Regions from separate parts of the Streptomyces sp. NPDC056883 genome, predicted to be linked through region 3. Evidence: riboswitches for the same ligand, from Rfam matches in the RefSeq annotation. Region 3 holds a riboswitch; each other region holds the start of a gene.
What was found. Region 3 has a riboswitch for cobalamin ahead of ACFRU2_RS02800 (hypothetical protein). Riboswitches for the same ligand answer to the same signal wherever they lie in the genome.
Positions count from the first base shown of each region.

Region 1: it holds a riboswitch for cobalamin, as region 3 does, so the genes downstream of both, ACFRU2_RS17730 (ribonucleoside triphosphate reductase) here and ACFRU2_RS02800 (hypothetical protein) in region 3, are expected to answer to the same signal.
Region 2: it holds a riboswitch for cobalamin, as region 3 does, so the genes downstream of both, ACFRU2_RS10765 (ribonucleoside-diphosphate reductase subunit alpha) here and ACFRU2_RS02800 (hypothetical protein) in region 3, are expected to answer to the same signal.
Region 4: it holds a riboswitch for cobalamin, as region 3 does, so the genes downstream of both, ACFRU2_RS40070 (energy-coupling factor ABC transporter permease) here and ACFRU2_RS02800 (hypothetical protein) in region 3, are expected to answer to the same signal.

Region 1 is NZ_JBHUBS010000006.1:182,946-189,959, forward strand. Features, by position in the region: gene ACFRU2_RS17725 (anaerobic ribonucleoside-triphosphate reductase activating protein) at 1-119, opposite strand, end outside; gene ACFRU2_RS17730 (ribonucleoside triphosphate reductase) at 116-1,894, opposite strand; cobalamin riboswitch at 1,938-2,080, opposite strand; gene ACFRU2_RS17735 (endo-1,3-alpha-glucanase family glycosylhydrolase) at 2,182-3,897, opposite strand; gene ACFRU2_RS17740 (hypothetical protein) at 4,188-4,640, shown strand; gene ACFRU2_RS17745 (NADP-dependent isocitrate dehydrogenase) at 4,711-6,930, opposite strand.
Region 2 is NZ_JBHUBS010000003.1:382,899-389,912, forward strand. Features, by position in the region: gene ACFRU2_RS10755 (hypothetical protein) at 1-441, opposite strand, end outside; gene ACFRU2_RS10760 (ribonucleotide-diphosphate reductase subunit beta) at 474-1,493, opposite strand; gene ACFRU2_RS10765 (ribonucleoside-diphosphate reductase subunit alpha) at 1,493-3,883, opposite strand; cobalamin riboswitch at 4,043-4,179, opposite strand; gene ACFRU2_RS10770 (GNAT family N-acetyltransferase) at 4,238-4,735, opposite strand; gene ACFRU2_RS10775 (YbdD/YjiX family protein) at 4,824-5,021, opposite strand; gene ACFRU2_RS10780 (carbon starvation CstA family protein) at 5,018-7,014, opposite strand, start outside.
Region 3 is NZ_JBHUBS010000001.1:592,751-599,764, forward strand. Features, by position in the region: gene ACFRU2_RS02795 (prenyltransferase/squalene oxidase repeat-containing protein) at 1-1,599, opposite strand, end outside; cobalamin riboswitch at 1,708-1,846, opposite strand; cobalamin riboswitch at 1,934-2,069, shown strand; gene ACFRU2_RS02800 (hypothetical protein) at 2,188-3,600, shown strand; gene ACFRU2_RS02805 (ABC transporter substrate-binding protein) at 3,655-4,569, shown strand; gene ACFRU2_RS02810 (short-chain fatty acyl-CoA regulator family protein) at 4,585-6,000, opposite strand; gene aceA (isocitrate lyase) at 6,380-7,014, shown strand, end outside.
Region 4 is NZ_JBHUBS010000031.1:48,328-55,341, forward strand. Features, by position in the region: gene ACFRU2_RS40060 (MFS transporter) at 1-786, shown strand, start outside; gene ACFRU2_RS40065 (flavodoxin family protein) at 802-1,533, opposite strand; cobalamin riboswitch at 1,811-2,005, shown strand; gene ACFRU2_RS40070 (energy-coupling factor ABC transporter permease) at 2,034-2,729, shown strand; gene ACFRU2_RS40075 (energy-coupling factor ABC transporter substrate-binding protein) at 2,738-3,073, shown strand; gene cbiQ (cobalt ECF transporter T component CbiQ) at 3,078-3,827, shown strand; gene ACFRU2_RS40085 (energy-coupling factor ABC transporter ATP-binding protein) at 3,824-4,657, shown strand; gene ACFRU2_RS40090 (PadR family transcriptional regulator) at 5,079-5,633, shown strand; gene ACFRU2_RS40095 (EF-hand domain-containing protein) at 5,679-5,891, opposite strand; gene ACFRU2_RS40100 (tRNA-dependent cyclodipeptide synthase) at 6,150-6,932, shown strand; gene ACFRU2_RS40105 (cytochrome P450) at 6,913-7,014, shown strand, end outside.

The DNA of each region.
Region 1 (7,014 bases), on a different contig from region 3:
CCCTGGCAGAACACGGTGGTGACCAGCCGTCCGGGCCAGTCGCAGGTGGACAGCCGGGACCAGCCGCCGATGCGGATGGCGTCGCCGGAGGTCGCCCCGCCTCCCCCTTCGCCGGTCACACCGCCGCCTTGAAGTGGACGCGCTCGGCGTGTTCGCCCTTCTTGCCGATGTTGAAGGAGGACACCGGGCGGTGGTAGCCCATGACCCGGGTCCAGACCTCGCACGCCGCCCCGCACGTGGGGCAGTGGGGCTGCTCCCCCGCCAGGTAGCCGTGGTCCGCGCAGATGGAGAAGGTCGGGGTCACCGTCAGGTACGGGAGCCGGAAGGTCTCCAGTGAGCGCCGGACCAGCTTGCGGCAGGCCTCCGCCGTCGGGATCCGCTCGGGGGTGTACAGGTGCAGGACGGTGCCGCCCGTGTACTTGCCCTGCAGTTCGTCCTGGCGTTCCAGCGCCTCGAAGGGGTCGTCGGTCCAGCCGACGGGCAGCTGCGAGGAGTTGGTGTAGTACGGGTTGGCGTCGGTGCCGGCCTGGAGGATGCCGGGGAAGCGGGCCCGGTCCTCCTTCGCGAAGCGGTACGTCGTGCCCTCGGCGGGGGTGGCCTCCAGGTTGTACAGGTGGCCGGTGTTCTCCTGGAAGTCGACCATCCGGGCCCGGACCCTGTCCAGGAGGCGGACCGCGAGGGCGTGTCCCTCGGGATCGGTGATGTCGTACGCGTCCGCGCTGAAGTTGCGGACCATCTCGTTGACGCCGTTGACCCCGATGGTGGAGAAGTGGTTGCGCAGGGTGCCCAAGTACCGCTTGGTGTAGGGGAAGAGGCCGTCGTCGATCAGGTTCTGGACGGTGATCCGCTTGAGTTCGAGGCTGTCCTTGGCGAGCTCGCACAGCCGGTCCACCTCGGCCAGCAGCCGCGCCTCGTCGCCCGCGTAGAGGTGCCCGAGCCGGGCGCAGTTGAGGGTGACCACGCCGAGCGAGCCGGTCTGCTCGGCGCTGCCGAAGAGGCCGTTGCCGCGCTTGAGCAGCTCGGTCAGGTCGAGCTGGAGCCGGCAGCACATGGAGCGGATCATGTGGGGTTCGAGCTCGGAGTTGATGAAGTTCTGGAAGTACGGGAGCCCGTACTTGGCGGTCATCGCGAAGAGCCGCTCGGCGTTCTCGCTCTCCCAGGGGAAGTCGCGGGTGATGTTGTAGGTCGGGATGGGGAAGGTGAACACCCGCCCGGCGGCGTCGCCTTCCGTCATCACCTCGATGTACGCCCGGTTGATCATGTCCATCTCGGCCTGGAGCTCCCCGTAGGTGAAGCCGGTCTCCTCCCCCGCGACCACCGGGATCTGCGTGCGCAGGTCCTCGGGGCAGGTCCAGTCGAAGGTGAGGTTGGTGAAGGGGGTCTGGGTGCCCCAGCGCGAGGGCACGTTGAGGTTGTGCACGAGCTCCTGGATGCACTGCCTGACCTGGTCGTACGCCATCGCGTCGAGGCGGACGTACGGGGCGAGGTAGGTGTCGAAGGAGGAGAAGGCCTGGGCGCCCGCCCATTCGTTCTGCAGGGTGCCGAGGAAGTTCACGATCTGGCCGCAGGCCGAGGACAGGTGCCTGGGCGGAGCGGAGTCGATCTGGCCGGGCACCCCGTTGAAGCCCTCGGTGAGCAGGGTGCGCAGGGACCAGCCGGCGCAGTAGCCGGAGAGCATGTCCAGGTCGTGGAGGTGGAGGTCGCCCTCGCGGTGGGCGCGGGCCACGGCGGCGGGATAGACCTGCTCCAGCCAGTAGTTCGCGGTGACCTTGCCCGCGGCGTTGAGAATGAGCCCGCCGAGCGAATAGCCCTGGTTGGCGTTGGCGTTCACCCGCCAGTCCCGGCGGTCCAGGTACTCGGTCACGGTCTCTACGGCATCGACGACAGCAGTCACGGCAGCCCTCCCACGAGGCTCGGCACGGAAGAATGGCGGGCTTTCCCTGAAAGCCCGTGCCGGCAGGTGTCGGACTCGTCCGCCGTGGCGGACGTAACCGTTGCGGGGCAGTCCCGGATTCCCACCGGGTTCCCTGTTGCCTCGGTCGGGGAGAGGCCCCGCCGAACCGGCAGAGCCAACACTACATATAGATGTGACGGCAGAGCACCACCACTACATATGGGGTGACGAAGGTCCCGGGGCAAGGGACTTCAGCCCCTGCGGACTTGCGTCGGAGCCCTGCGGCCTCAGCTCCGGCCGCTGGTGGCGGCGTAGTACTGGAGGTCCTGCACCTCCACCGTCCGGTCCACCCGGTAGCGCAGCTCCACCCGGGCCCCGGCCTTGCCGCCCCGCACCACGGACGCCGAGCCGACGCCCGGCCCCAGGGGCAGCAGCTCGGAGTGGACCCCGGCCGGGGCCGCGTGCGCGTCCTCGGCCGCTCCCACGGCCGTACGGATGCTCGCGGGCGCGGTCAGGAAGCTCAGCACCTCCACCGTGTCCCGGGCCGCGGCGCTGCCGCCCCGCAGCGACATCACGAGGGACTGGCCGCCGCTCGGGTCCGCGGCGGCGAACTGGGTGCGCGAGCTCAGGTACAGCGTGTCGCGGACGATCTTCGGCCAGCCGCCCGTCTTGAACCGGGTGAGGTAGTAGGAGGAAAGGTCCAGGTAGGCATGGCCGTTGTGCAGGGAGGGCGCGAACTGGCTGCCCTCGCTGTAGTCGTTCCACGTGGTGAGCTGGACCCAGTCGGCCCCGTCCTCGATGGCGCGGTTCCATGTGGCGCGCAGGGTCGCGGTGTTGCCCGCCTCGTCGTAGATGCCCTGGTTGGGGCGGGCGTCCTGGACCGACACGGGCTGCATCCAGATCTTGCCCGCGGCGTGGGCGCGCCGGACGTCGCGCGTGGAGCTCTCCTGGCCGACGTAACTGCGGCTGCCCCACTCGGAGAATCCGTAGCTGATGGGCTCGAACTCACCGCTGTACGCGCCGAAGTCGAGGAAGAGCGGCACGAAGGCGGTACGGATGCCGTGCCGGGACTTCAGGACGTCCATGACCCCGGTCCACCAGGCGACGCTCTTCTCCTCCGCCTTGAACGGCGAGACGACCAGCCGGCCGTCGGGGAGCCGGTGGGCGGCCGGGGCCCTGCCGAGTTCCGCGAGGAGGTCGGCGAGCACGACCGGGTCGTCGGTGCCCAGGGAGGTCATGTCCGGCATCAGCATGACCTTGAAGGCCGGGTCCACCGAACGGGCGGCTTCCATCAGGAGGTTGGAGCGCTCCCGGTTCTTCCCCGTGAGGGAGAGCAGGTCGAGGGTGAATCCGTCGATGCCGGCGGCGCGGGCCGTACGGACCTCCTGCCGGAGGTTGGCGAGCTCCCAGTCCCCGGCCTTGGGCGGGACGGGCAGGGGGCGGTCGCGCAGCAGGCCGCCGTAGCGCTCGTGCTTGCCGTTCTCGCCGTCCGGCTTCAGGTAGTTGCGGGTGTAGTAGTCGGCGTCGGCGCCGACGTTGTCCAGGGAGAGCGGGTACGGGGTGAAGTAGTGGGCGAAGACCAGCTTCTTGCCGGCGGCGCCGGAGCGCAGGGCGGCGGGCTGCGGCATGTCGAAGGGCAGGGCCCCCGCGGGGCGCACCGCGTCGTCCGAGCCGGATCCCTGGGCCTTCGGGTCCGGGGCCTGCCCGCCGGGACTCTGCGGGGCGCTCGCGCCCGGGCCGGTGGCGACGGGGCCGGTGGCGGTCGGCGCGGGGACGTCGCCGGGGGTCCCGGGCAGGGTGTCCGCCGGGCCGGGTCCGGAGCGGGCCCGTGCGTCGGCGACGGTGCGGGGCTCCCAGGCGATGCCCGTCGCTGCGCAGACGCCCACGAGGAGGAAGGCGGACAGGAAGAGGCTCAGCAGGGGTCTTCGGCGACGGAAGCCCGCACGGCGCCGGTGCGACGCGGGTCTCGTGCCCCGCCCTGCCCGACGCCGGTCCGCACTCATCCTGACCCCTCCCCCGCATATGCCCGCGCCATGCCCGTACATCGGGCCGCACAGCAGCAGTACAGCGGATTCCCTGCCCCCGGACAACCGTTCCCCGGTGGTCCGGGCCGCGGGAATGGACAAAGCCGCGTCGTGTGTACATCTCCTGCGATCACCGGGCGGCACGGGCTTTTCACCGGAATAGGGAATTCCCCTGGCCATCCGATAGAACTGGCGCATAATCATCTAGATGCGGCTTGAAACAACACTCTTGCCGCAGCTGGTCACGCATGCAGGGGGGCATCGTGCCGATGAGGGATTCCAGAGGAGCCGGTACGTTTCCGGTGGCCTCCGCGGAGCTGTCCCGTCTTTTCACCGCCGTGCGGCGGGGCAAAGTGCTGACCGTCACCGGACGGTCCCGCGAGCCCCGGAGCCAAGTGGTGCGGGAGATAGGGCAACGGCTCTCGTCCAATTTCTACGACGGCGTGGCCGTGGTGTCCATGGACCGCCGGTTCGGGGTCCGCGACCTGACGGCCGAGCTGGGCTGCGTACCGGGCATGCCGTTCCTGCCGTGCGGGACGACGAACGCGGCGTCGTGGCTGGCCGAGCGCGACATGCTGCTCGTCCTCGACGGATGCGAGCACCTCGCGTCCGAGACCCTGGAGTGGCTGCGCGAGCTGCTCGCCGTGGCTCCCGGGCTGCGGGTCCTGGCCGCCGGGAGCGACCCGCTGGCCTTCGCTCCGGAGCAGGTGCACCGGCTCTGACCGGGCGCACGAACGGGTCCGCCCCGGCAGGCGATTGCCGGCCGGGGCGGACCCGTGGAAGCGGTGGACCTCAGCCGAGCAGCGCGAGCGCCGCGTTCAGCGTCGCGGACGGCCGCATGATCGCCGAGGCCTTGGCGGCGTCGGGCTGGTAGTAGCCGCCGATCTCCGCCGGGGCGCCCTGGACGGCGATGAGCTCGCCGACGATCTTCTCCTCGGACTCGGCCAGCGTCTTGGCCAGCGGGTCGAAGGCGGCGGCCAGCTTCGGGTCCTCGGTCTGGCGCGACAGCTCCTGCGCCCAGTACAGGGCGAGGTAGAAGTGGCTGCCGCGGTTGTCGATGCCACCCAGCTTGCGGCTCGGCGACTTGTCCTCGTTGAGGAAGGTGCCGGTCGCCCGGTCCAGCGTGTCGGCCAGCACCTGGGCGCGGGCGTTGCCGGTGGTGGTGGCGAGGTGCTCGAAGGAGACGGCCAGCGCGAGGAACTCACCCAGGGAGTCCCAGCGCAGGTAGTTCTCCTTGACGAGCTGCTGGACGTGCTTCGGGGCGGAGCCGCCGGCGCCGGTCTCGAAGAGGCCGCCGCCGTTCATCAGCGGGACGACCGACAGCATCTTGGCGCTGGTGCCCAGCTCCAGGATCGGGAAGAGGTCGGTCAGGTAGTCGCGCAGCACGTTGCCGGTCACCGAGATGGTGTCCTCGCCGCGGCGGATGCGCTCCAGGGAGTACGCGGTGGCCTCGACCGGGGACAGGATCTTGATGGTCAGACCGTCGGTGTCGTGGTCGGCGAGGTACGTCTTCACCTTGGTGATCAGCTGCGCGTCGTGCGCGCGGCCCTCGTCGAGCCAGAAGACGGCCGGGACGCCGGTGGCGCGGGCGCGGGTGACGGCGAGCTTGACCCAGTCCTGGATCGGCGCGTCCTTGGTCTGGCAGGCGCGGAAGATGTCGCCGGCGGCGACCTCCTGCTCGATGAGCGCGGCACCCGAGGCGTCGACGACGCGGACGGTGCCGGCGACGGCCAGCTCGAAGGTCTTGTCGTGGCTGCCGTACTCCTCGGCCTTCTGGGCCATGAGGCCGACGTTCGGCACCGAGCCCATCGTGGACGGGTCGTACGCGCCGTGCGCGCGGCAGTCGTCGATGACGGCCTGGTAGACACCGGCGTAGCTGCTGTCCGGGAGGACGGCGAGCGTGTCGGCCTCGGCGCCGTCCGGGCCCCACATGTGGCCGGAGGTGCGGATCATGGCCGGCATCGAGGCGTCGACGATGACGTCGGACGGGACGTGCAGGTTGGTGATGCCCTTGTCGGAGTCCACCATCGCGAGGGCCGGGCCCTCGGCGATCTCGGCGTCGAAGGAGGCCTTGATCGCGGCGGCGTCGGGCAGCGCGCCCAGGCCGTTCAGGATGGTGCCGAGGCCGTCGTTCGGGGACAGGCCGGCGGCCGCCAGGGTCTCGCCGTAGCGGGCGAAGGTCTTCGGGAAGAAGGCGCGGACCACGTGGCCGAAGATGATCGGGTCGGAGACCTTCATCATCGTGGCCTTGAGGTGCACGGAGAACAGGACGCCCTCGGCCTTGGCACGCTCGATCTGGTCGTTGAGGAAGGTGCGCAGCGCGTCGACGTGCAGCACGGACGCGTCCACGACCTCGCCGGCGAGCACCGGCACGGAGTCGCGCAGCACCGTGACGGCGCCGTCGGCGTCGACGTGCTCGATGCGCAGCGTGCCGGCCTCGGCGATCACCGCGGACTTCTCGGTGGAGCGGAAGTCGTTCTCGCCCATCGTGGCGACGTTCGTCTTCGACTCGGTGGTCCAGGCGCCCATGCGGTGCGGGTGCGCCTTGGCGTAGTTCTTGACCGAGGCGGGGGCGCGGCGGTCGGAGTTGCCCTCGCGCAGGACCGGGTTGACGGCGCTGCCCTTGATCTTGTCGTAACGGGCGCGGTTCTCGCGCTCCTCGTCGCTCTTCGGGTCGTCCGGGTAGTCCGGAAGGGCGTAGCCCTGGCCCTGGAGCTCGGCTACCGCGGCCTTGAGCTGCGGGATCGACGCCGAGACGTTGGGCAGCTTGATGATGTTGGCCTCGGGCGTCTTCGCCAGTTCGCCGAGCTCGGCGAGGGCGTCCGCGATCCGCTGGCCCTCTTCCAGGTACTCGGGGAAGCTGGCGATGATGCGGCCTGCCAGGGAGATGTCACGGGTCTCGACATTCACACCGGCCGTCGACGCGTACGCCTGGATCACAGGCAGGAAGGAATACGTCGCGAGGGCCGGGGCCTCGTCAGTGTGCGTGTAGATGATGGTCGAGTCAGTCACCGGATGCTCCGCTCCACAGTCTGCGTCTCTCGTCTGCAACATTGCTCGACATCAAGATATCTCGTGATCGGGCCTGTCTGGACA
Region 2 (7,014 bases), on a different contig from region 3:
GCGTACCTCGTCGACGACAGCACCCGCGTCCTGCAGGGCCGAGATGCGGCGGGCGTCGGCCCCGTCGGGCTGCAGGGCCAGATCGGCGAGGACCACCGGGGCGCAGAAGAGGAACCAGGCGAGCACGTACGGCCGGAGCAGTCCGATCCGCCTCCACCGCAGCCGCCCGGGCGGCGCCGGAACGGGTGCCGCGGCGGCCTCCGCCGCGGTCCGTGCCGCGGTGGTCCGTGCCGCGGTGGTCCGTGCCGCGGTGGTCCGTGCCGGCCGGAGCCGGCCCGCGAGCCAGGCGGCGGTGCACAGGAGCGCCGCCGCCCCCGGTATGACGACGTCCGGGCGGGGCACGAGCATGCCCGGTCTGACGACGAAGGCGTAGATCGCGACCTGCGCCAGAAGCAGCGCGGCCCCGCCCGAGAACCTGGTGAGCCAGGTGGATCTTCCCATGGGCGGGGACGCTAGCAAGCGATGACGGGGGCCTAGAAGTCCTCGTCCAGGTCGACCGTGCCCTCGACCGCGACCTGGTAGGCCGACGGGCGGCGCTCGAAGAAGTTCGTCAGTTCCTGGACGCCCTGGAGCTCCATGAAGGTGAACGGGTTCTGCGAGCCGTAGATGGGCGCGAAGCCGAGGCGGACCAGGCGCTGGTCCGCGACGCACTCCAGGTACTCGCGCATCGACTCGGTGTTCATGCCCGGCAGGCCGTCACCGCACAGGTCGCGGCCGAACTGCAGCTCCGCCTCGACGGCTTCCTTCAGCATGTCGACGACCTGCTGCTGGAGGGCGTCGTCGAAGAGCTCCGGCTCCTCCTTGCGGACCGTGTCCACGACCTCGAACGCGAAGTTCATGTGGCAGGTCTCGTCCCGGAACACCCAGTTGGTGCCCGTCGCCAGGCCGTGGAGCAGGCCGCGGGAGCGGAACCAGTACACGTACGCGAAGGCGCCGTAGAAGAACAGGCCCTCGATGCACGCGGCGAAGCAGATCAGGTTCAGCAGGAAGCGGCGGCGGTCGGCGGCCGTCTCCAGGCGGTCGATCTTCTCCACCGAGTCCATCCAGCGGAAGCAGAACTGCGCCTTCTCGCGGATCGACGGGATCTCCTCGACCGCGTCGAAGGCGGCCGCGCGGTCGTCCGGGTCGGGCAGGTAGGTGTCGAGCAGCGTCAGGTAGAACTGGACGTGCACGGCCTCCTCGAAGAGCTGGCGCGACAGGTACAGGCGCGCCTCCGGGGAGTTGATGTGCTTGTACAGGGTCAGCACGAGGTTGTTCGAGACGATCGAGTCGCCCGTCGCGAAGAAGGCGACCAGCCGGCCGATCATGTGCTGCTCGGAGGGCGTCAGCTTCGCGAGGTCGGCGACGTCCGAGTGGAGGTCGACCTCCTCGACGGTCCAGGTGTTCTTGATCGCGTCCCGGTAGCGCTCGTAGAAGTCCGGGTAGCGCATGGGACGGAGGGTCAGTTCGAAGCCCGGGTCCAGGAGGTTCTTCGTGGTGTCGGTGGTGCTCATTACTGGCAGGCCTCGCAGGACTCGGGGTTTTCAAGGGAGCAGGCCAGCGCGTCGGCGTCGACGGCCTGCGGGAGCGGGGTGGCGGCCGCCGGGACCGTGCTGCCGGAGGCGGCGCGGGCGATCTTCGTCGCGGGGCGGGAACGCAGGTAGTACGTGGTCTTCAGGCCCTGCTTCCAGGCGTACGCGTACATCGAGCTGAGCTTGCCGATGGTGGGCGTCTCCAGGAACAGGTTCAGCGACTGGGACTGGTCGAGGAAGGGGGTGCGCGCCGCCGCCATGTCGATCAGGCCGCGCTGCGGGATCTCCCACGCCGTGCGGTACAGGTCGCGCACCTCCGCCGGGATCCAGCCGAAGCCCTGGACCGAGCCGGAGGACTCGCGCAGCGCCTCGCGGGTCTGGGCGTCCCAGACGCCGAGCCGCTTGAGCTCCTGCACCAGGTAGCCGTTGACCTGGAGGAACTCCCCGCTCAGGGTCTCGCGCTTGAAGAGGTTGGAGACCTGCGGCTCGATGCACTCGTACACGCCCGCGATGGAGGCGATGGTCGCCGTCGGGGCGATGGCCAGGAGGAGCGAGTTGCGCATCCCGGACTTCGCGACGCGGGCGCGCAGCGCGTCCCAGCGCTCCGGCCAGTTCAGCTCGACGTCGTAGTGATCGGGGTGCAGGACGCCGCGGGCCGTGCGGGTCTGCTCCCACGCGGGGAGCGGGCCGTTGCGCTCGGCCAGGTCGCAGGAGGCCTCGTACGCCGCGAGCATGATGCGCTCGGAGAGCTTCGTGGACAGGGCCTTCGCCTCGGGGGAGTCGAAGGGCAGCTTCAGTTGGAAGAAGACGTCCTGGAGGCCCATCGCGCCCAGGCCCACCGGACGCCAGCGGGCGTTGGAGCGGCCGGCCTGCTCGGTCGGGTAGAAGTTGATGTCCACGACGCGGTCGAGGAAGGTGACCGCGGTGCGGACGGTCTCGTCCAGCCGCTCCCAGTCGATGTCCCCGGACTCGGCGAGGACGAAGGCGCCGAGGTTGACCGAGCCGAGGTTGCAGACGGCCGTCTCGCCGTCGTTGGTGACCTCGATGATCTCGGTGCAGAGGTTCGAGGAGTGGACGACGGTGCCCGGCTCGGCGGTCTGGTTCGCCGTGCGGTTGGAGGCGTCCTTGAAGGTCATCCAGCCCTGGCCGGTCTGCGCGAGGGTGCGCATCATCCGGCCGTACAGGTCGCGGGCGGGCATGCTCTTGCGGGCCAGGCCCGACTCCTCGGCCTTGCGGTAGGCGGCGTCGAACGCGTCGCCCCACAGGTCGACCAGCTCGGGGACGTCGGCCGGGGAGAACAGCGACCAGTCGGCGTCGGCGTTCACGCGGCGCATGAACTCGTCCGGCACCCAGTGGGCCAGGTTCAGGTTGTGGGTGCGGCGCTGGTCCTCGCCGGTGTTGTCGCGGAGCTCCAGGAACTCCTCGATGTCCGCGTGCCAGGTCTCCAGGTAGACCGCGGCTGCGCCCTTGCGGCGGCCGCCCTGGTTCACGGCGGCGACGGAGGCGTCCAGCGTCTTCAGGAACGGGACGATGCCGTTGGAGTGGCCGTTCGTGCCGCGGATCAGCGAACCGCGGGCGCGGATGCGGGAGTACGAGAGGCCGATGCCGCCGGCGTGCTTGGAGAGGCGCGCGACCTGGTGGTAGCGGTCGTAGATCGAGTCCAGCTCGTCCAGCGGGGAGTCCAGCAGGTAGCAGGAGGACATCTGCGGGTGGCGGGTGCCGGAGTTGAAGAGCGTGGGGGAGGACGGCAGGTAGTCCAGGCGGCTCATCAGCCGGTAGAGGGAGGCGACTTCCTCGACGGCCTGGACGGACTCGTTCTCCGCGAGGCCGCAGGCCACGCGCAGCATGAAGTACTGGGGGGTCTCGATGACCTGGCGGGTGATCGGGTGCCGCAGCAGGTAGCGGCTGTGCAGGGTGCGCAGGCCGAAGAAGCCGAAGCGGTCGTCGGCGCCCTCGGCGAGCGCGTGCTCGACCAGCGCGTCGAGCCGGTTCGCGTGCAGGCGTACGAAGTCTGCGGTGCGGTCGGCGATGAGCCCCTCGCGGTGGCCGACCTCGACGGAGCCGGAGAAGGAGGTGGAGCCCTGGCCGGCGGCCTCGTCGCGGACGGCCAGCGTCAGCAGGCGGGCGGCGAGCCGGGAGTACGCCGGGTCCTCGGAGATCAGCCCGGCGGCCGCCTCGGTGGCGAGCGTACGGAGCTCCGCCTCGTCGGCGGCGGCGCTGCGGCCGCGCAGCGCGGCGGCGGCGACCCGGCCGGGGTCGGTGTCGGGCAGGTCGGCGGTCAGCTCGGTGAGCGTGCGCAGGAGCGCGGCCCCCGGACCCTCGTAGGTGGACGGGTCGGACTCGGCGCGCGGTGCGGAAGGCGCGATGGTCACGGGGGGAGCTCTCCCTCGCTCGGCTCCGGGGTCACCGTTGGTGCGGGGCGCGAGGGGGCGCACGTGGGGGAGCGCGTGCCTGGCAGGGCAGTGCGCGTGCGCCACGTGGCGTCCACCGGCCCAACCGCGAGGCCCGGACGTGTCTGCACCCGGTTCGGTCGAGCCGGGCGCACTGTCGGCAGGTCCTCGGACTTGCGGATGCAGCGAGCGGGTCGGTGCATTTCATACCGTTGCGGGACAGTTCCGGATTCTCACCGGATTCCCCTGCGACGACAGCGAGCATGAGCATACATGTGGGGGCCGGTGCTTGCGGTAGCCCCCACATGTTGTGTCGCTCCTCGCGGGCGGTGTGGCCTAGAGCTCCAGGCGGTAGGTGAGCAGGGGCAGCCCCGGAACCGGGTACCAGTCCCGCTCGGGGGTCCGTACGAAGCCCAGCCGGTCGTAGATCCGGTGCGCCCCGAGCATCTTCTCCGTGGTCGACAGCACCAGGTGGCTCACGCCCTCCAGCTCCCGGGCGCGGTTCACGCAGGCCCGTACGAGGGCCTCGCCCGCGCCGCGTCCGCGGGCTGCCGGGGAGACGGCCAGCATCCGGAACTCCGCCTCGCCGGGGCCCGCGATATCGCAGAGCGGGCTGCCGGGAGGGGCGAAGGTCACACCACCGAGCAGCGTGCCCTCGTACGCCGCGACGAGCACCTCGCCGTCGGGTGCCCGGCCGGCGACGTCGCGCAGCCGGCTCAGGTAGGGGTCCTCCTCGGCGAAGTCGAGCAGTCCGTCGTCGAGGTACGCCCGTGCGGTGATCTCGCCGAGCTCTTCGTATTCGGCGGCCGCCGCCGTCCTGATGATGATGTCCATGGCATCGAGTGTGCGCCAGGGAAACGCAAGGGGCCGCCGCGTTCCGTCGGGTGGACGGAACGCGGCGGCCCCTGTGCGGCCCCACGGTTCAGCAGCAGCGGAACCCTTCGCGCGGGTCGCCCTCGCGGGCGTCCGTGCGGGCCCGTTCGAAGGCCCGGCGCGACTGGACCACCGCGTCCGGATCGTGCGTACGGGCGTGCGCCACGTAGCGGTCGTAGGCGGCCTCGCCCGAGAACTCCCTGACGAAGAACCGGGCCCGGCCCAGCACGTGGCGCAGGCGCGTCACGCGGGTTCCCGCACGGAGTCCTGGACGCGGCCCCCGCCCGAGTCCAGGCCGGCGGCGGCGAGTTCCGCCCGCTCCTCGGCCGTCGGGATCAGACCGGCCGGGGCGACGAGCTTGGACTCGGTCCACGGGATCTCGGCGAGCTTGACCGACTCGGGCTTGCGGATGGCCGCCAGGCAGGTCCGGGCGGCGTCCACGAGCACGATGATGATCAGCAGGGCGAAGAACACCGACAGGACGCCGTCCACCGTGGCGTTGGTGACCACGGTGTGCATCTCGTCCATGGTCTTGGCGGGCTTGAGGACCTTGCCCGCCTCGATCCCGTCCTGGTAGACGTCCCGCTGCGCGAAGAAGCCGATCTTCGGGTTGTCGGAGAAGATCTTCTGGTAGCTGGCGGTGAGCGTGACGGCCAGGTCCCAGGCCAGCGGAACGCCCGTCACCCAGGCCCACTTGAGCCGGCCGGACTTGATCAGCAGGGTGGTGCAGACGGCCAGGGCGACCGCCGCGAGCAGCTGGTTCGCGATGCCGAACAGCGGGAAGAGCTGGTTGATGCCGCCCAGCGGGTCCTTGACGCCGACCCACAGGAAGTAGCCCCAGCCGCCGACGACGATCGCGCTGGCGAACCAGACGCCCGGCTTCCAGCTGACGTCCTTGAAGGACTTGTGCACGTTGCCGAGGGTGTCCTGGAGCATGAAGCGGCCCACGCGGGTGCCGGCGTCCACGGTCGTCAGGATGAACAGGGCCTCGAACATGATCGCGAAGTGGTACCAGAACGCCTTCATCGAGGCGCCGCCGATCACGGACGAGAAGATCTCCGACATTCCGAGTGCGAAGGTCGGCGCGCCGCCCGTACGGGACAGCAGGCTGGTCTCCTCCACGTCCTTCGCGGCCTGGGTGAGGGCCTCGGGGGAGATGGCGAAGCCGAAGTTGGTCACGGCCTGCGAGGCCGTCTCGACGGTGGCGCCGACGACGCCGCCGGGGGAGTTGATGGCGAAGTACAGGCCCGGGTCGATGATGCAGGCCGTGATGATCGCCATGATGGCGACGAAGGACTCGGTCAGCATCGCGCCGTAGCCGATGACCCTGACCTGGGTCTCCTTCTGGATCATCTTCGGGGTGGTGCCCGAGGAGACCAGCGAGTGGAAGCCGGACAGGGCTCCGCAGGCGATGGTGATGAAGACGAACGGGAACATCGAGCCGGCGAAGACCGGGCCGTCTCCGCGCGAGGCGAAGTCGGTGACCGCGGGCATCTTCAGCGTCGGCATGGCGATGACCACGCCCGCGGCGAGCAGCCCGATGGTGCCCACCTTCATGAAGGTGGAGAGGTAGTCGCGCGGGGCGAGCAGCATCCACACCGGCAGGACGGACGCCACGAACCCGTAGGCGATCATCCAGAGGACCAGCGTCTCCTTCTCCAGGGTGAAGGTGTCCGCCAGCGAGGACTCGGCGACCCAGCCGCCCGCGACGATGGCGAGCAGCAGCAGCGCCACACCGACGACGGAGACCTCGGTGACCCGGCCCGGGCGCAGGACGCGCAGGTAGAAGCCCATGAAGAGGGCGATCGGGATGGTCATGCCGATGGAGAAGACGCCCCAGGGGGAGTGCGCCAGCGCGTTGACGATGACCAGGGCCAGCACGGCCAGCAGGATGATCATGATGGCGAAGACGCCGATCAGCGCGGCGGCGCCGCCGACCGGGCCGATCTCGTCCCGGGCCATCTGGCCGAGCGAACGGCCGTTGCGCCGGGTGGAGAAGAAGAGCGTGACCATGTCCTGGACGGCGCCCGCGAAGATCACGCCCACGACGATCCAGATCGTGCCGGGCAGGTAGCCCATCTGCGAGGCGAGTACGGGACCCACGAGCGGTCCGGCGCCGGCGATGGCGGCGAAGTGGTGGCCGAAAAGCACCCGTCGGTCGGTCGGGTGGAAGTCGACACCGTTGTCAAGGCGTTCGGCGGGGGTGGCGCGGGTCTTGTCCACCTTCAGTACGCGGTGCG
Region 3 (7,014 bases):
CGGGGGAGTGACGGGCGGGGTGACGGGCGGAGTGACCGGCGGGGTGGTCGGCGGATCGGTCTTCGTCGTCGTCAGCGCGACCAGGTCGCTCTTGGCGCCGGCGACGGCGGCCGGCGCGGTGGCGAACAGCCGCGATTCGGTGTCGTCCTCCTCGAAGCCGAAACCGGCTCCCGGGAACTGGTGCTTGGACAGCCAGGAGACGCCCGCGTCCGCGAAGGCCGCGTCGCCGAGTGCGCGCAGGGCCTGGGCGGCCCAGGCGGTGGAGGCCGGGCTGCCGGTCGTCATGTACGAGGCGGAGGGCCAGGCGCCGGTCGCCAGTTGGGACTTCTTGAGGTAGCCACGGGCCTTCTGCACGGCCGCGTCGTGGCCGCCGGCCCGCTTGAGGGCCAGCGTGATGAGCCCGGTGGCGTTCGCGTCGCTGTCGCACCATTCGCCGGAGCGGATGAGGATGGAGGTGAAGCCGCCGTCCTCGCACTGGAGTCCGATCAGCCGGTTCACGGCGTGGGCCGGGGGCGTCACGCCTCCGTTCAGCAGCGCGATGACGGCCATGGCCTGGGCGTCGGACTGGCCGGTGGTGCGGAAGTCCCCCTTGGTCAGGCAGCCTTCGACGTTCTCGCCGTCACCGATGTCGCGCGGGCAGACGTACCTGACGAGGTCGCCGAGCAGGTCGTGACCGCCGAAGGCGCGAGGGTCCTTGCCGGTGGCCTCGGCGACGAGCGCGAGACGGGCGGCGGCGGAGGCGTCGGGGATCTTGTCCTTGCCGGCCGGGTAGGCGTACGCGTCGGTCTGCGCGGGCGCGGCGAGGAAGGCGGCGACCTTCCTGGCCGCCGGGCTCTTCGGGTCGGCAGCCGTCAGGGCGTACACGGCCTCGGTGGTGAGGAGGTGGTTCGGGGTGGTGGAGCCCTCGTCGACGACGCGCTCCCCGTCCGTCAGCTTGCCGCTGATCCAGCGGATGGCCGCGGGCACGTCGACCGACCCGGCGGGCACGGTGGGAGGGGCCGTCGGGACGGTCGGATCGGGGGTGGAACCTCCCCCGGCCCGTACGTCGTCGGGGGAGAAGACGGGCTTGCCCGAGGTGCCGCCGATGTCGGTTCCTCCGTAGACCCAGGCGTCCACGTCGCCGGCCTTCGGGTTGCGCGCCATGGCGCCGAGCGGGCTGTAGGTCCAGTTCTTCTGGCCGGGGGAGGCGGTCCAGTACGACCAGTAGGCGGTGGCCTGCGGCGTGAGGACGCAGTCCTCCTTGTCCGGAGTGGGGTACTCCGTACCGGTGTTGAAGGAGCCGTTGCCGATCCGGCAGATGAACCCGTCACCGTCGTGGACGGTGCCCTCGGTGGTGAAGCCGCCGGTGTGCAGCAGCTCGTAGCCGGTGGTGGGGGTGGTGTCGCAGCCGCGCTCGACCTTGCCGCCGAAGGGTCCGAAGTCCACGGCGACGATGGCACCGGTGGTGGCCGTGCACTGCTCGACCGGGTCTGCGTTCGCGGAGGTGGGGACCGTGAGGAAAGCCACTCCCGCACCGAGCGTCAGGAAGGACGCGGTCACGAGGGAGAAGAACCGCCGCCTCGTCCCCGACTGCCGTTTCGCCTGCTGTTCGGTGCCCACCGCGGCCCTCGTCTCTGCCGGGCGGCTGCGTACGTGGCGATGCGCCCCCGCACGGCTCGTGCGCCGTGGGAGGTTGCGACGACCACACCGCAGTCCGCGACGGCGTTCTTCGTACTGTGACCCAGCCCCAGGCATTCCGGCTCACCCGGGACGCCCCGGGCCTACGGTTGCGGGTCAGCGCCGGAATTCGACCGGCTTCCCCTGGTACTGAGCAGTTATCAGCCGGAGTGCAACACGGATGTCGGTGACGCGTCAAGGTGGCGTGAGTCTCATCAAGGGGTCTCGAGGGCCCTGGGCTTGCCCGCCCTCCGGGTGGCCGGCTGACTGGCTGGCGGACCCTTGATCACTCCGGTAGCGTCCTGGGCTGCCACATGGGGGAATCCGGTGAGAAGCCGGAGCTGACGCGCAGCGGTAGGGGACGGCGGGGGCCGTTCCGAGCCCGAATGCCCATACGGCGATGCAGTACAGGAAGCCGTACCACGCGTTCCGGACGGCGGCCCTCCCACCCTGCCCCGGCCGTGTTCGTGTGCGGTGACCTGTGGGCGTGCGCGGGCGGCGGCCGGCGTTCGCCGATTCCAGGAGCAGGCCATGTCCCGTCCCCGTACCTCCCGCCGCCTCGCGCTCGCGGTGCCCGCCGCACTCGGCGCCTTCGTCCTCACCGCACTGCCCGCCTTCGCGACCTCCAGCCCTGCGCAGATGGCCACGTCCAAGACGAACGGCGTCGCCTACCTCAAGTCGCTCCAGGCCGCGGACGGTTCGTACGCCGGGTCCGGGCTGTCCAACGAGTGGGCGTTCAGCGCCTTCGCCGCCGCGGGTACGGCCGTCGTCGATGTCGCCCCCGGCGGCGACACGACGAAGAACGCCCGCACGGTCTACCGCAACCTGCTCTCCACGGCAGGCTGGCCGCAGGCTTCCCCGGTGGTCACCGACTACGAGCGCGGAACCCTGAACGCGTACGCCGCGGGCATCGACCCGGCCCGGGTCTCCGCCTCGCGCAACCTCGTCGCGAACGTCTATTCCTACTGGCAGACGGCAGAGGCCGGCTACTTCGGTCCGTCAGGTAACTTCAACGGCACCGTCTTCGCGGCCCTTTCGCTGCGCGGAGCCAAGACGCAGGGCGGCGCCCACCGCATTCCGCAGGCCCTGACCGACTCGATGGTCACCCGCATCCGCGCCAACCAGCACGTGGACGGCGGCTGGACCTTCAACAAGGCCGAGGGCAACCCCACCGTCCTCAACTCCGCGAGCGACGTCGACATGACCGGCGCCGCGATGGCGGCGCTCTGCGTCTCCGGCGTGCCCCACACCGATGCGGACGTCGTCCAGGCCAAGAACTTCCTCAAGGGCAAGCTGGTCGCGACCACCGGCGCCTTCAACTCCCTGTACGGCGTCAACACCAGTTCCAACGGATGGGGCGTGGCGGGCCTGAACGCCTGTGGCATCAGCCCGCAGACCGGCGACTTCCTGACCGCCAACGGCAAGACCCCGATCGACTTCCTGATCGCCAACCAGTACAACCCGGCGGGCGGCTTCAAGTACAAGCCCGCCGACACGAGCCCGAGCGCCTACGCCTCGATCGACGCGCTGCGCGCAGTGGCCGGCGGCGGCTTCACCACGGCCCCGCCCGTACCGGTCACTCCCGGCGCCCCGCAGTGGGTCGCCCAGTCCGCCTTCACCGCCGGGACCGCCACCAAGCTGGCCCTGACCGTCGACGACGGCGCCGGCAGCCTCAAGGTCTGCTCGGTGGCTTTCACCCCGACCGGTACGACCACCACCCTCGGAGACGTCCTCAACGCCGCGACCACCGGTGCCACCCCGTCGGGCTGTGTCACGAGCATCACCCCGTCGTCCGGCACCGGCACGATCACCCACATCAACGGCAAGGCCAACAGCGGCTCCAACACCTGGAAGGTCAGCGTCGACGGCTCCGCCTTCGCCGGCGCCGCCCGCAACAAGGTGATCAACGTGGGCGACACGATCGCCCTGCGCTGGGGCGCTTGATCTCCACGGGTGCCGTGCCCCGGGTCCCGCCGTAAGCGCGCCTACAGTCGGTGCATGCGCATCGTCTCCCTGCTCCCGGCGGCCACCGACATCGTGGCGGAGCTGGGCCTCGCCGCCGACCTGGTCGGACGTACTCATGAATGCGACTGGCCGCCGGCGGCGGTGGCTTCCGTACCCGTGGTCACCCGGGCCGAGTTCGCCGCCGAGGAGCTCAGCAGCCGGGAGATCTCCGAGGCGGTGGGCGGGGCCGCCCACTCCGGTTCTTCGCTCTACACCCTGGATACGGCGGCGCTCGCCGCTCTCGCCCCGGACCTCGTCCTCACCCAGGACCTGTGCGATGTCTGCGCCGTGTCCTACGAAGGAGTCTCGCGCGCCGTGCGGGTGCTCGACGGCGGCGCCCGCGTGCTCAGCCTGGAGCCGCGCACCCTCGACGACGTACTGGACTGCCTGGTCACCGTGGGGGAACTGCTCGGCGTACGCGAGCGGGCGGAGCGCCGGCGGACGGAGCTGCGCGCCCGGCTCGACGAGGTACGGAGGCTGACGGCGGGGCGGCCCGGGCCCCGGGTGGTGGCCATCGAGTGGCTCGACCCCCTGTGGCCCGCCGGGCACTGGGTGCCCGAACAGATCACGTGTGCCGGGGGCGAACCGCTGCTCGCCGCACCGGGCGAGCACACCAAGCCGATGACCTGGGACGCCGTCCGCGCCGCCCGCCCGGACGTGGTGCTGCTCCTGCCCTGCGGCTTCCCGCCCGAACGCACGCTCCGCGAGCGCGACCTGCTGACATCCCTCCCCGGCTGGAACGAGCTCCCCGCCGTACGGGCAGGGGAAGTCTGGGTACTGGACGGGCCCGCCTACTTCAACCGCCCCGGCCCGAGAGTGGTGCGCGGGGCCGAGGTGCTCGCCCATGTCCTGCACGGGGTCCGGGCGGGCGAGCCCGTGACCACGGCCGAGGCCCGCCGGACGGAGTGAGCGGCCGGGTTCCGGTCAGTCGCGGGCCGAGGCGGGAGCGCCCGCAACGGGGTAGGGCACGAAGGTGCTGCTGTTCTCGTCGACGGCCAGGGCCCGGCCGAGCGGCGGGACCGCCCGCTGGGGACAATCGAGGCGTTCGCACAGGCGGCAGCCCATGCCGATGGGGGTCGCGGCCGACCGGTTGCCGAGGTCCAGGCCATCCGCGTACACGAGACGGGACGCGTGCCGGATCTCGCAGCCGAGCCCGATCGCGAAGGTCTTGCCGGGCTCGCCCCAGCCGCCGCGGTGTCGGGTGACGGCGCGGGCCGTCCACAGGTACCGCTGTCCGTCGGGCATGGAGGCGACCTGGACATGGATCCGGCCGGGAGCGGCGAAGGCCTCGTACACGTTCCACAGCGGGCAGGTACCGCCCGCACGCGAGAAGTGGAATCCGGTGGCGGACTGCCGCTTGGACATGTTCCCGGCCCGATCGACCCGGACGAAGGAGAACGGGACGCCGCGCAGCCTGGGGCGTTGCAGGGTGCTGAGGCGGTGGCAGACGGTCTCGTAACCGATCCCGAAGTGGTCCGTGAGCCGCTCGATGTCGTAGCGGAACTCCTCCGACGCGGTGTGGAACGCCGTGTACGGGAGGATCAGGGCGGCGGCGAAGTAGTTCGCGATGCCGATCCGTGCCAGGGCGTGCGTGGGGGAACCAGGGGCGAAATCCTCGGTGGCCAGCCGGTCGAGTTCGTCCCCGTACTCGATCAGCGCGAGCTGGGTGGCCATGCGGAAGGCCTGCTGGCCCGGCCGGAGCCGGTTCGACAGGTGCAGGACCCGGGCGGTGCCGTCGTAGTGGTGCAGCCGGTCGCAGTCCGCGGAGATGCGGATCCCGTGGCGGTCGGCGAGTCGCAGGGTCAGTGCGCGGACGACGTCCCCGGGGCGGATGCCGATCGCGCGGGCCAGCTCCTCGGCGGCGAGATCGGTGTCGTGGAGGTAGTTCTGCCGCCGGTAGAAGAACTCGCGGATCTCCTCATGGGGCGAACGCGGGGCCACCGCCACCGCATCGCGGCCGTCGGCGGCGTCGGCGAGCCGCTCGGCCAGCAGCTGGCTCCGGCGCCCCAGGTCCAGCAGCACCGAGGCCACCGCCGGCATCCGGGTGGCCAGCTCCGCCAGATCGGACGGGGACACACGGGCCTCGGCCACCTGCTCGGCGAGGGCCTCGCGCAGGTCGGCCACCATGCGGCTGGTGTCACGCTCCGAAAAGAAGCCGGGGTCCACCCCGAACGCCTCGGTCAGCCGCAGCAACACCGGGACGGTGAGCGGGCGAGAGTCGTGCTCCATCTGGTTGAGGTAACTCGGTGAAATGCCGAGGACCCGGGCAAGGTCCGCCTGGGTCATGCGGCGCTCCTCGCGCAGCCTGCGGAGCCGCGCCCCCGCGTACGTCTTGCTCACCGGACTCCTCCACCGTCGGACGGGCACCGTCAGCATAGGGGGACTCAGCCCGCCCCGAGGCTTCGCAAGCTTGGCAAAACCGGCCTTGAAGATTCGCAAACCTTGGCAGCCGTACCACCTTGATGGCACCCAGTGCCAATGCCAGAGTCGGTCCTGCGGCCAGCCGGACCGGTAGCCGGGACGGACCCCAAATCCCCGATTCATGCCCTGATTTCGGCGATTCGATCGGCCCGCTTCCGGCGGATCGGCAGCATTGCTCAGCTCCGCCCCTTCAGGCGGGTCCGGCGGCCGCATCTCCTCATCAGGCACGTAGTGCCAGTGCTCGGGCTTCCACTCGGCGCATTGGCAGAACAAGCGACGGACGGAAACGGTGACGGTCATGGCAGAGGCGAACACGACGGCGGCGGCCGAGCAGCTGAAGCAGCGGTGGGCGAACGACCCGCGGTGGGCGGGCATCGAGCGGACGTACACCGCACAGGACGTGGTCCGGCTGGCCGGCAGCGTCCGCGAGGAGCACACCCTGGCCCGCCGAGGCGCAGAGCGCCTGTGGCGACAGCTCCACGAACAGGACTACATCCACGCGCTGGGCGCCCTGACCGGCGGCCAGGCGGTCCAGCAGGTGCGGGCCGGGCTACAGGCGATCTACCTGTCCGGCTGGCAGGTCGCGGCCGACGCGAACCAGGCCGGGCACACCTACCCGGACCAGAGCCTGTATCCGGTCAACTCCGTTCCCCAGGTGGTCCGTCGGATCAACAACGCGCTGCTGCGCGCCGACCAGATCGCCACCGCCGAGGGCGGCGCCGACACCACGGACTGGCTGGCGCCGATCGTCGCGGACGCCGAGGCCGGCTTCGGCGGACCACTGAACGCCTTCGAGCTGACGAAGGCGATGATCGCGGCCGGCGCCGCGGGCATCCACTACGAGGACCAGCTCGCCTCGGAAAAGAAGTGCGGCCACCTCGGAGGCAAGGTCCTCGTCCCCACCTCGCAGCACATCCGCACCCTGAACGCGGC
Region 4 (7,014 bases), on a different contig from region 3:
ATGTCGGGCACGCACGCCGTCACCGACACCGGCGGACCCTCCCTCGGCGGCGTCCTGATCGGTGTGACGGGCCCGGTCGGCGCGATCGTCGTGGACGCCGCCAGCTACCTGGCCTCCGCCGTGCTCCTGCGCACCCTCCCCGAGAGCCGCCCCGCGCCCCGCACCGGCGAGAGCGCGCTGCGGCTGATCCGCGCGGGATGGCGCTACGTCACCAAGCACCCGGTCATGCGCCCCTGCATGATCTGGGCGACCGCCGCCAACTTCCTCAACGCGGCCCTCGTCGCCCTCACCCCCCTCTACCTGGTCCGCGGAGCCGGCCTCGACTCCATGCAGCTCGGTCTCGTCCTTGCCATGGACGGGGTCGGCGCGCTCGCCGGCGCCGCCGTCGCGGTCCGCGTGACCACGCGCCTCGGCACCGCGCGGGGCATCATCCTGGCCGATCTGGCCGGCGGCGCGCTGCTCCTGCTCGCCCCGCTGACCACGTCGGCGGGGGACGCGTTCTGGTTCGCCCTGGGCAACGCCGGCTTCGCCTTCGGCACCGTCATCGGCTCGATCACCACCCGCACCTACCGGCAGACGCAGTCACCCCCGGAACTGCTGTCCCGCGTGATGGCCACGGTCCGCTTCGTCTCCTGGGGCGCGCTGCCGCTCGGCGCGCTCACCGCCGGTCTCCTCGCCACCCACTTCGGCGCCCGTACCGCGCTCTGGACCGTCTGCGCCGCCGCCCTCCTGCCCCCGCTCTACCTCTTCTCCACCAAGGTGGGCCGCCACCGCGACCTCATCTGACGGGCCGGCCCGAGCTCAGCGGTGCTCGGGGTTCTCGAAGTCGAACCGGCAGCCGGCGTCCCACTCGGAGCGCTGGTTTCCGTGGGCGGGGATGCCACCGGCGTCCTTGAGCATCCTCGCCAGGTGGAGCTGGTTCCAGGTCATGAAGGTCGTGTTGCGGTTCGTGAAGTCGTTGTCCGGCCCGCCGGAGCCGGGGTCGAGGTACGAGGGGCCCGGGCCGGCCTCGCCGACCCAGCCCGCGTCCGCCTGCGGCGGAATGACGTATCCGAGGTGCTGGAGGCTGTACAGGACGTTCATCGCGCAGTGCTTGGCGCCGTCCTCGTTGCCGGTGATCAGGCAGCCGCCCACGCGACCGTAGTAGGCGTACTGGCCGTGCTCGTTGAGGATCGACGAGCAGGCGTACAGGCGCTCGATCACCTGCTTCATGACCGAGGAGTTGTCACCCAGCCATACGGGCCCGGCCAGCGTGAGGATGTCCGCGGCCATGACCTTCGAGTAGACGACCGGCCACTCGTCGGTCTCCCAGCCGTGCTCCGTCATGTCCGGCCAGACGCCGGTCGCGATGTCGAGGTCCACGGCCCTGAGCACCTCGACCCGGACGCCCTGGCGCTTCATGATGCCGGTGCTGACGTCGATCAGGCCCTGCGTGTGGCTCCGTTCCGGAGACCGCTTGAGGGTGCAGTTGATCACCACGGCGGTCAGGTCGGAGTAGTCGGAGGCGGGCGCGGCATCGGATTCGGTGGTCACCCCACCAGGCTCGGCGTCCCGGGGCGGACCCGCCAGCGGACCGCACCCGTCCGGGCGTGCGCCACACCGCACCCGTCCAAGCGTGCACCACCCGGGCGGAACGGCGCCGGGCCCCGGATCCGCCGGTCGCCCACGACGGCGGGCCTACGGAACTCCCCCTCGGCTCCCCACCCTTGGGGAGGAGACCGCGACCCCGGTGGCGGAGAGTCACGGCGAAGCGGAATCCGGACAGGCGGCGGCGCGATTGGGGCGGGTTGTTCCCGGTCCGTGCGGCCGACTAGGGTCAGCGGGCCTTGGTGTTCGGGAAACCGGTGGGAAACCGGTGCGGCCCTCGCCACTGTGATCGGGAAGTCCGGCTCCACTCCTGCGGGAAAGCCACTGGGCTGCGCGGGAGGTTCCGCGCTGCCCGGGAAGGCGGAGCATGGACGTCAACCCGTGAGCCAGGAGACCGGCCGGGGCGCGTTGTCCATCCACGAGGTGCTGGAGAGGTCTCCCTACCCATGCATATAGCCGAGGGGTTCCTGCCCCCTTTGCACGCGGTCGCCTGGGGCGCCGCGTCCGCCCCCTTCGTCGTCCACGGCGTCCGCTCGCTCACCCGAGAGGTGAAGGCCAACCCGGAGAGCACGCTGCTGCTCGGTGCGTCCGGGGCCTTCACCTTCGTCCTGTCCGCCCTGAAGATCCCTTCGGTGACGGGCAGTTGCTCGCACCCCACCGGCACCGGGCTCGGGGCGATCCTGTTCCGGCCGCCGATCATGGCGGTGCTCGGCACGATCACCCTGCTGTTCCAGGCCCTGCTGCTGGCGCACGGCGGACTCACCACGCTCGGCGCCAACGTCTTCTCGATGGCCATCGCCGGCCCGTGGGCGGGCTACGCCGTCTACCGGCTCCTGCGCACGTCCGGACTCCCGCTGATGGTGACCGTGTTCTTCGGCGCCTTCTTCGCCGATCTGGTCACCTACTGCGTCACCAGCGTGCAGCTCGCCCTGGCCTTCCCGGACCCGGCCTCCGGGTTCGTGGGCTCGCTCGCGAAGTTCGGGGGGATCTTCGCGGTCACGCAGATCCCGCTGGCCGTGAGCGAGGGGCTGCTGACCGTCCTCGTGATGCGGCTGCTGATGGCGTCGAGCAAGTCGGACCTGGTCCGGCTGGGTGTCGCCAAGCTGACGGCCCCCCGTACCGGAGAGAAGGCGGCGGCCTGATGAGCGGGATGTCCAAGAACGCGAAGATCAACACCCTGCTGCTGCTCCTGGTGGCGGCGCTGGCCGTCCTGCCGATCGCGCTGGGGCTGGGCGAGGGCAAGGAGGAGCCCTTCGCCGGCGCCGACGCGCAGGCGGAGGCGGCGATCACCGAGCTGAAGCCGGATTACGAGCCCTGGTTCTCCCCGCTGTACGAGCCCCCCTCCGGCGAGGTCGAGTCCGCGCTGTTCGCCCTGCAGGCGGCGCTGGGCGCGGGCGTCCTCGCGTACTACTTCGGGGTCCGCAAGGGCCGCCGCCAGGGCGCGGCCGCCGCTGCGGCCGCTCCCGCCGCCGCACCGGAGGCGTAGCCGGGTGCTGCCGATCGACGTGGCCGCGCACGGCAGTCGCTGGCGCGGCCGGCACCCGCTGGAGAAGGCCCTGCTCGGGATCGGGCTGACGGTCACCGCCGTGTGCCTGCCCCCCTGGCCGGGCGGGCCGCTGGTGGCCGCCGCCACCCTCGCCGTGCTGCTCGGCCCGGCCGGGGTGGCCGGCCGGCAGCTCTGGCGGGCCTTCCGGATCCCGCTCGGCTTCTGCTTCACCGGGGCGCTGCCCCTGCTGTTCGCGGTCGGCGGCCCGGCGGGGCCGGTGTCCCTGGCCCCCGACGGCCCCCGGCTCGCCGCCGAACTGCTGCTGCGGACCTCGGCGGCCTCGCTCGGGCTGCTGCTGTTCGCCTTCACCACCCCGGTCTCCGACGTACTGCCCCGGCTGGTCCGGGCCGGGGTGCCGGCCCCCGTGGTGGACGTGGCCCTGGTCATGTACCGGATCGGCTTCCTGCTGCTCGACTCCATGGCCCAGGTCCGCCGGGCCCAGGCCGCCCGGCTCGGGCACACGAGCCGGGCGGCGCTGTGGCGGTCCCTGGCCGGGCTGGCCGCCACCTCCTTCGTACGGGCCTTCGACCGCGCGGCCAAGCTCCAGGCGGGTCTGGCCGGACGCGGCTACGACGGCGCGCTGCGGGTCCTCGTACCGGAGGCGGCCCTGTCGTGGCGCTTCCTGACGGCCACCGCCGGCCTGCTGGCGGCCCTGATCACCCTGACCCTCACCCTGAAGGGGCTGTACTCGTGAACCCGTCACTCAACCCGGTGGTGGAACTGTCCGGTGCGGGCTACGCCTACGAGGACGGCCCGGCGGTCCTGACCGGCGTCGACTTCGCCATCGCGCCGGGCCGGGCGCTGGCCCTGCTGGGCCGCAACGGCAGCGGCAAGACCACGCTGATGCGGCTGCTGAGCGGCGGCCTGCGGCCCGGCGCGGGATCGCTGTGGCTGGACGGCACGGAGGTCTCGTACGACCGGGCCGGACTGACCCGGCTGCGCACGTCCGTCCAGCTGGTGGTGCAGGACCCCGACGACCAGCTGTTCGCGGCCTCGGTCGAACAGGACGTGTCCTTCGGCCCGATGAACCTGGGGCTGCCCGCTCCCGAGGTCCGCGCCCGCGTGGACTCGGCCCTCGCCGCCCTGGACATCACCCGGCTCCGGGACCGCCCCACCCATCTGCTCTCCTACGGCCAGCGCAAGCGCGCGGCGATCGCGGGCGCGGTGGCGATGGCTCCGCGGGTGCTGATCCTGGACGAGCCGACGGCCGGTCTGGACCCGGACGGCCAGGAGCGGCTCCTCGACGTCCTCGCGGGACTGCGCGCCTCCGGCACGACGGTGGTCATGGCCACCCACGACGTGGACCTGGCGGTCCGCTGGGCCGACGACGCGGCGGTCCTGACCCCGGCGGGCATCCGCTTCGGTCCGGCCGAAGCCCTCCTCTCAGAGCCGGCCCTCCTGACCGAGGCGGGCCTGCGCCAGGCCTGGTCCCCGGCGGTGGCCGCGCTGTTGCGGGCCCACGGACTGCTGGAGGCGGGTGCCCCCGGGCCCCGCAATCCGGAGGCACTGGCCGCCTGGAGGTAGGCAGGTTCGCGCTTCGTGATGATGATCGAGACATCGAGCGCACCCTTGTCCCTCCGGTGGGACGGCGAGAACTGGTCGACGCGGTCGGCGGGTTCCGCCGCTGCCCCCCGGACGGGGCCGAACACTCCAGCGGGCTCCGGTACCCGCACGCATTCGACCGGGCTCGCCGTGAGTCCGGACGGACGGCGCCTGCTCTCCGCCGGCTGGGTGTGGAGCCCGGTCGGACTCCTGAGCACGTACGAACTGCAGGAGGCGCTGACGGACCCCTCGGTCCTGGACCGGGAGGGAGCACCGGGGTACATGGCGCTGGACGCACCGCAGTGGCGGTGGCGACTGGGGAACCGTCGTCCCGTGCGGCGGGAGCCTCGCCCTGGAGAAGGGCATCGCGGTCCTCGATCTGCCGCAAACCTAGGATGGCCGCATGTCGCTCCCGCACGCCATCCTCACCGCCCTGCTCGAGAAGCCCTCGTCGGGGCTGGAGCTGACCCGGCGGTTCGACAAGTCGATCGGGTACTTCTGGTCCGCGACGCACCAGCAGATCTACCGCGAGCTCGGCCGGCTGGAGGAGTCCGGGCTGATCCGGGCGCTGCCCAGCGAGGGTCCCGTGCGCGGGCAGAAGAAGGAGTACGAGGTGCTGCCCGCCGGGAGCGGGGAGCTGGCGCGGTGGGTCGGGGAGCGTCAGGACCCCAAGGCGGTGCGGGATCCCCTGCTGCTGCGGATCCGGGCGGCCGCGGTGGTCGGGCCGCAGGGGCTGGCCGCCGAGCTGCGGCGGCACCTGGAGCTGCACCGGGCCCAGTTGGCCGTGTACGAGGGCATCGAGGAGAAGGATTTCCCGGCCGGCCGGGACTCCGACGAGGACCGGCTGCGGCGTGTCGTGCTGCACGCGGGAACCGGGCTGGAGACCTTCTGGCTGCGCTGGCTGGAGGAGGCCCTCGCCGAGGTGGAGGGCATGACCGGCGGGCCGCGCGAGGCCTGACGCGCGCCCCCGGCCCGACAGGGGGCCGGGGGGCGGCGCGGGTGCTTACTTGTTCAGGGAGGCCCAGAACTCGTCGAAGCTCAGCAGGCCGTCGTCGTTCGAGTCCTTGGCGGCGATCACGGCCTCCGCGACCGGGCCGGTGACGAACGGGTCGCCCATCTCCGCCATCGCCGAACGGAACTCGTCGGCCGTGACGAAGCCGTCACCGTTCACGTCGAACTTGCCGAACGTCGTCCGTGCGCTCTCGATGTCCGCCACTGGGTCCACCCCTTCTTGCTTGGTGCTTGTTGACCGGCTCAGGGTAGCGGCACGCCCGGCCCCCTCACGCCCCGGGTCCCGTTCGAGCGGCAGATAGAAATTCAATTACTCTTCCGTAGTGCGGAAGCGATAATTCCAGCCAACAATTCAAGCCTCCACTTGTCACGCTCCGGGACCACCGCATAACGTAGTGACATTGCCGCCACACCGGGAGCGCAGGGCTCCCAGGGACAAGCGGCAACAAGGGCGATCACACAGGTGACGATCACAGCTGACGCATCATTCGAAGTTCTGCCCTTCACCCGCACTTGCCACCACATCTGGGAAGACGGCGACCATGTGCTCATCGGAGTGAGTCCTGGCAACAGCTACTTCAGCTCCGAGCGCATATCCAGCCTCACCCGATGGGCCACGACCCGCTTCGCACAGGTCGACTTCGTCTACGCAGACCTCCACGTGGACGGGATGTTCGCCGCCTTCGGCTACACCCGGGAACACGCGGAGAAGCGTGCGACGAAGGAAATCAAGGCAGTCCGGCGAAGGATTCTCAAGGGCGTGGAGGAATCAGGACCTCCGAACGCCGAGATCCGAGTGAGGGCACTTTCGGAGTTCCAGACGAACCCCGTCTACCAACTTCTGCACCGACGCGTACTCCATTTCCTGGAGACCGACGACGAATTCCGCAAGGGCTGCGAGGAAATGGCCCTCCACTTTGTCGGCTCCAAGTTGCCGGAAGGTGAATCAATCACCGACGCACAGTTGCAGGTGTGTTTCGATTACATGGCGGCAGAGCTGCCGTTCTTCATCGACACCCCGAGCATTCTCGACGTGCCGTCCTCCGTGGCGGCCTACCACGTCAAGATGCCGATGACCGACGTCCTCTTTGCGCGCGGTGGGGGACTCCGCGCGACGAGGAACCAGGCATACGCCGTGGTGCGCCCCGAGGCGGCCGAAACGGCGCAGAGCAACCCGAACCACCCGATCACGCACACGCACACCGCACCAACCGAAGGGACCGTCGATGAGCGTCGAGCAGCTTGAGGCCCATTCCGATCAGGGCGGCGGACAGACCACCGGGCCCCTCGTCGACTTCCCCCTCTCGCGGCGCGGTGACGTGCTCCCC